DNA from 2 places in the Paenibacillus sp. FSL H7-0716 genome. Region 1 is predicted to be linked to the other one. Evidence: riboswitches for the same ligand, from Rfam matches in the RefSeq annotation. Region 1 holds a riboswitch; the other holds the start of a gene.
What was found. Region 1 has a riboswitch for S-adenosylmethionine ahead of metA (homoserine O-acetyltransferase MetA). Riboswitches for the same ligand answer to the same signal wherever they lie in the genome.

Region 1 (3,220 bases):
CAGCATCCCACAGCCTAACGTCAACATTAGACCTATCACGGCAAAATAACCGTATTTCGTATGCAATTCAGGCATATGATCAAAGTTCATCCCATAGATTCCGGTAATTACGGTCAAAGGCATGAATATCGTTGTAATCGCGGTAAATACTCTCATAATTTCATTGGCGCGGTTGGCGATACTGGATTGGTAGGCCTCACGTAAGTTGCCCATGAGATCGCGGTACGTCTCAAAAGTTTCTGATATTTTAACTGCATTTTCATAAATGTCGCTAAAATATTTCTGCAGCTGATCATCAATCAGACGGAGGTCTTTTTTGTTCAGGGTATTGATAACCTCTTTCTGTGGTCCCAGCATCTTCTTTAACCATAAGATTTCACTTCGAAGACCGATAATCTCACTCAGATGAGATTTCTTGGTATGCATTAGAATATCCTCTTCAAGCTTCTCAATCCGGGCTTCAATTCGGTCACCTACGGAGAAATAATTATCTACGACAAGGTCAATAAGCAGGTAAAGGAATTGGTCAGGTTCGCTAACCTCTTGTTCCCATAACATGGGCTTCAGGACGCGTAGCTCGTGAATCTTTTGTTTCGTTACAGTAATAATATAATGTCTGCCCAAGAATATATTGAGCGCCCGCAGGAAGATCTCCTCATCATCAAAGCGGATGCTGTTTACAACAATAAAGTAATGACTTTCGTATATTTCGATCTTTGGACGTTGATCCTCTTCACTAAGGCAATCCTCAACAGCGAGATCATGCAGGTTGAACAGGGGCTGAAGCAGCTCCAAATCCTCCACATCTGCATCAATCCAATAGAACCCTTCTGTTGGGGGTGTCAATGTTTCATCAATTTCATCAATAGGTGTAAAAACCCCTGCATTCACCAGCCGGATTTTCATCTGATTCCACTCCTTCTATCCCCGGGTCTTCACCAGGGACTGCTAATTAAGCACAGAGAAAAAAATCAGCTTGGCCGGCGTTACAATCAATACAAGAGGCCGAATGACGATTCGAGGGCATGAAGAAGAACTGCTCCCGCCGCCGGCAAGCTGATGATTATCCTGTGTGGTTGCTCATTCTGTACACTTAATTGCGAGCTCGGGTCGCCTTCCATTCTTCTTCTCACCTCTTCTTTTCGTTCAGGTATGAAATACTTGTCTAGTATAACAACGGAGTATGCCTCTTTCAAGCAAATTTATTGTTACTTTGAGGCTACTTCAGCATTGTATGGACTTGACGAAAAGGAGGTTCATGATTTAAAGTGAATTTTAAAGAAATTTAATTGAATACAGCTAAATCTTATCAAGAGCAGGTGGAGGGACTAGCCCTATGAAACCCGGCAACCGGCGTGTGAACGCACGGTGCTAATTCTTGCGGAACTTTGTTGACGACTAAACCCCGTCCAAAAGTTTCTGGCAGATGAGAGAGGCGCATATGACAGTAGATATGACCTTTCTCGTTTTCCGAGAAAGGTCTTTTTATTGTTCAGAAAGCCGCGATTTGACAAGATAACCTAAATACAGTTAAGGAGTGGAAAGACAATGCCAATTAAAATTCCCGACAGTTTACCAGCAAAAGAAATACTATCCGGTGAAAATATTTTTGTGATGGATGATAGTTTGGCTTTCCATCAGGATATCCGTCCACTAAGGATTGCTATTCTGAATCTCATGCCGACTAAAGAAACGACGGAGACTCAATTGCTGCGTTTAATAGGAAATTCACCGCTACAAGTTGACGTTACCTTGCTGCACCCACGCTCACATACTTCTAAGAATACTTCTGCTGAGCATTTGAGAAGCTTTTACAAAACTTTCGACGAGATCAGCCACCGCCGTTTGGATGGTCTAATTGTTACAGGAGCACCTGTAGAGCAAATGGAGTTTGAGGAAGTATCCTATTGGGAAGAGCTAAAAGAGATTTTTGAATGGAGCAAGGATAATGTGACTTCGACCATGCATATCTGTTGGGCGGCACAGGCAGGGTTGTATCATCATTTTGGTGTTCGTAAAGTGGCTTTGCCTGAAAAATGTTTTGGAGTATTCTCCCATACGATTAATCAAAATAACATTAAATTGCTGCGCGGCTTTGACGAGGTATTCCATGTACCGCATTCCCGTCATACCGATGTCTCCCGCGAAGATATTGAGAGCAATCCAGATCTGCAGATTCTGGCGGAATCCGAAGAAGCTGGTATGTATCTAGTAGCTACGACCGACGGCAAACAAATATTTGTGACCGGACATTCCGAATACGATCCGTTATCCTTGAAATGGGAATATGATCGTGATTTGGAGAGAGGCATGGAGATGGCCTTGCCGAAACACTATTTCCCTAAAGATGATCCAGAAAGAACACCTCCTGCAGTGTGGCGTGCACATGCCAACTTATTATTCTCTAATTGGCTCAATTACTATGTATATCAAGAGACACCTTACGATATCGACCCGATTGTTTATTAAGATCAGCGCTACATTACAATTTAGGAGGCATTTATCATGGACGACAAACTTAGGATTGAAAGCAGACTGGCACAAATAGGTTCACAAGAAGATCCGGCTACCGGAGCCATTAATTTTCCTATCTATAATGCTACGGCATTCCGTCACCCGAAGCTTGGGCAGAGCACAGGTTTCGATTATAGCCGTACCAAAAGTCCAACCCGTTCCGTACTGGAGAACGCGGCTGCGGAATTGGAGTCTGGTGATGCAGGTTTTGCCTGTAGTTCTGGGATGGCAGCTATTCAAACCATATTTACCCTGTTTGGGCAAGGCGATCACTTGATCGTTTCGCTGGATCTTTACGGCGGGACCTATCGTTTGTTGGAACGAATTATGTCCAAGTTTGGAATCACTGCTTCCTATGTAGATACGAATGATTTGGATGCGCTTGAGGCTTCACGTCTTCCAAATACGAAGGCAATATTTATTGAAACGCCAACGAATCCTTTGATGATGGTTACGGATATTGCAGCCGTTGCTACTTGGGCCCGCCATCATGGGCTGCTCACAATTGTAGACAATACACTGCTGACTCCATTTTTCCAGCGTCCTCTGGAATTAGGTGCGGACATTGTAGTCCATAGTGCTACCAAATATTTGGGCGGACACAATGATGTACTTGCTGGTCTTATTGTATCTAAAGGAGCTGAATTATCCGCTGAAATAGCGATTCTACATAACTCTATTGGCGCTGTGCTTGGGCCAACAGACA
Region 2 (3,220 bases), on a different contig from region 1:
TGGTGTCTTATGTTATATGAGTGTAAGAGTCTGGCAGTTAAATCGCGCGAGTAGTGTCGTGTCTGGAAAAAATGTAACGAACCCAATGATTCCACCGCCTTGGTAGAACATTCCCTCCGTGGATAGAGGTGCTTCACCCGCGGAATAATAAAGTGGAAATCGGTATATCGTGGAGCTGATTGGCCGATGCTTACGTCGCGAGTTTTGTACGAAGCAGTCCATGGAAGCAGACGCTGAACAAAACTTTAGGAGGACTGGGATATGCTGCGGGTATTACTTGGAGAGCCGCCTCGAAAGAACAGTGGTGTGTTGGCTGATGCGATGGAGAATATGGCCACTTTTGCAGCATTGCTGCGCAAGGAAATGAGTGCCCATGAGGATAATGACCATGAATACCGCAAGCTGGAGATTTGGACACGTGGGCTGATTTCCTCTCTGGATGAACTGGAGCAAAGTTGGTTCGCGGCCGCTTTTTACCGGAAATTAGTGATTGCGGGTTATATGGATGATATGACACCGGTGGAACAGGGCGATTATGCACGTTATGTTTATTTTTATAAAGATGGCTTTATCCGGGTTTTCTCTCTCCTGGACAAGCTTGGGACGGTACTGAATCATTTTTATGATCTCAAAACATCCAAATTAAAAACGCATTTTTCTTACTTTACAGTGCTGCGTCAGCTTCAATTATTGAATGTGCATCCTGCATTAGCGGATCAACTGGAGCAGATTAAGAACTCCTACCGCGATCCATTGGAGAATTTACGCAAGCGCAGAAATGCTGAAATTCATTATATGAATTCCGAAATGCAAGATGATCTGTGGCAGCGGCACCAGGGTTTGCATGACAAAATTCAGCTCGAGGATCTGGATAGCCATCTTGAGGATTTAAAACAATCGCTCGAAATGAACTGTAAGACATTAATTGCGGCATTCAGCTACAGCAATGAACAGCTGCGTAAGGAAATAAGCAAGGCAAAGAGCATAAAATCGTAATCGTTCAATATATTTCCTTTTGACAAAAATCGATAAACTCACTATACTTATGCTTGCATTAAAGTATGTACGATTTCAGAAAAAATATAATTTCATAACTTTATCTTATCGAGAGCGGCGGAGGGATAGGCCCGATGAAGCCCGGCAACCGATTTGTATCCAGCGCGTGAAGCGTTGTACAAATGTCATGGTGCTAATTCCTACAATGGCGCAGGTTGCGGTCGTTGGCAGATGAGAAGGCATTGTCTTAATAAACCCACAGAGCCTCTTGCGATCTGCATCGATCGTTGGAGGTTTTTTTGTATAGAATAAGTGAAGTATAAAGGGGGGGCGACGAGAGTTGATTAATCTAAAAGGGATAACAAAGGTTTATGGAAAAGGGAGTAATGCGGCAACAGCACTTTCTGGATTAAATCTGTCCATCGAGAAAGGTGAAATATTCGGAGTCATCGGCCACTCTGGAGCCGGGAAAAGTACATTGATCCGTTGCATTAATCTGTTGGAACGTCCGACAGAAGGAGAGGTCTGGGTAGACGGTGTTGAGCTAACCAGTCTTAACCAAGGTCAGCTGCAGGAACAGCGGCGCAAGATTGGGATGATTTTTCAACATTTCAATTTGCTGTCTTCGGCGACCGTATACGATAATATTGCCTTTCCACTGCGCCTTGCAGGTACATCTAGAACAGCTATTGATACAAAAGTGAAAGATCTGCTCGCTCTAGTTGGGCTTGAAGAACATAAAGATAAGTATCCTTCTCAGTTATCTGGAGGACAAAAGCAGCGGGTCGGCATCGCCCGGGCGCTAGCCAGTGACCCTGATGTACTGCTGTGTGACGAGGCCACTTCTGCGCTTGATCCTCAGACAACGGACTCCATTCTTAAGCTGCTGCTCGATATTAATAAAAGATTCCATTTGACCATTGTGCTGATCACACATGAAATGCATGTAATCCAGAGCATCTGCGACCGTGTCGCGGTCATTCATGGTGGTGGGATTGTTGAGCAAGGCAAAGTTACAGAGGTATTTCTCAAGCCGCAGCATGAGGTTACACGCGATTTCATCCGCAGTGAGACACAGAATGAAGGACCTCTTCGAGTGGCGCTTGATGCTGCTGCCGGGGATAACTCTCAAGCTGTCAAAATTACTTTTTTCGGAGAAAAAACTTACGGCTCGGCACTATCCGATGTCGTACGTGATACGGGTGTAAGCTTTGCAATCTTACATGGTACCATCTCAACGATTAAAGATGTGCCTTATGGACAGATGATTGTGCGGTTTGAAGGGCCAGGTGAGGCGATTGCTGTAACGATCTCCAGACTAATTGCTCAAGGCCTTGATGTGGAGGTGATTTCGTAATGAATTTTGCAGATCTAAATTGGCAAGAAATGATGGATGCTACGGTTGCTACTATAAAAATGATATTTTTTTCCGGATTGTTCACAATTATTCTTGGTTTACCACTCGGAATTCTATTGTATTTATGGGGGAAATCGAATAGTATAGTAATCAGAGTAACTTACTCGGTCTTATCATTACTTGTAAATATTCTACGTTCCGTACCCTTTATCATTTTGATGGTGGCTCTAATTCCTTTCAGCAAAGCCGTTGTTGGAACCTCCATTGGTGTACTCGGTACGATTCCACCTCTGGTGATTGGTGCAGCTCCGTTTTTTGCCCGCTTGGTAGAGACGTCGTTAAGAGAGGTAGACCGCGGAGTCATCGAAGCCGCACAGGGTATGGGAGCATCGACGAACCAAATTGTTATGCGTGTTCTTTTGCCAGAAGCTCGTCCAGGTCTGCTAGCTGGAGTTACGATCACACTGGTTACACTGGTTTCCTATACAGCAATGGCTGGCATGGTTGGGGGCGGCGGATTAGGTGACTTGGCGATTCGTTATGGTTACCACCGCTATGAGACGGAGATTATGATTGTTTCTATAATATTTATTGTCGTACTGGTGCAATTGCTACAAATGGCCGGTGACCGACTCGTAAAACATTACACACGGAAATAAGGTACATCCATATATATCCTTATTCAATACAAAATATAGACTAGAGGGGGATTTACAATGAAAAAAGTACTACTTACATTTTTTAGCCTGACACTGGTTGCGGTGCTTGCGGCTTGCGGTAACAACAATGCATCTAATAATGCTGGGAGCTCGGCTGCTACAACAGCACCAAACGCAGAAGCAACAAGTGAACCTACTAAAGATCCTG

Region 2: it holds a riboswitch for S-adenosylmethionine, as region 1 does, so the genes downstream of both, MHH60_RS23460 (methionine ABC transporter ATP-binding protein) here and metA (homoserine O-acetyltransferase MetA) in region 1, are expected to answer to the same signal.

What each region holds. Positions count from the first base shown of each region.
Region 1 is NZ_JBBODA010000026.1:42,056-45,275, forward strand. Features, by position in the region: gene corA (magnesium/cobalt transporter CorA) at 1-906, opposite strand, end outside; SAM riboswitch class I at 1,304-1,433, shown strand; gene metA (homoserine O-acetyltransferase MetA) at 1,549-2,469, shown strand; gene MHH60_RS25095 (PLP-dependent transferase) at 2,506-3,220, shown strand, end outside.
Region 2 is NZ_JBBODA010000022.1:61,074-64,293, reverse strand. Features, by position in the region: gene MHH60_RS23470 (COX15/CtaA family protein) at 1-106, shown strand, start outside; gene MHH60_RS23465 (Cthe_2314 family HEPN domain-containing protein) at 262-996, shown strand; SAM riboswitch class I at 1,099-1,234, shown strand; gene MHH60_RS23460 (methionine ABC transporter ATP-binding protein) at 1,337-2,353, shown strand; gene MHH60_RS23455 (methionine ABC transporter permease) at 2,383-3,012, shown strand; gene MHH60_RS23450 (MetQ/NlpA family ABC transporter substrate-binding protein) at 3,070-3,220, shown strand, end outside.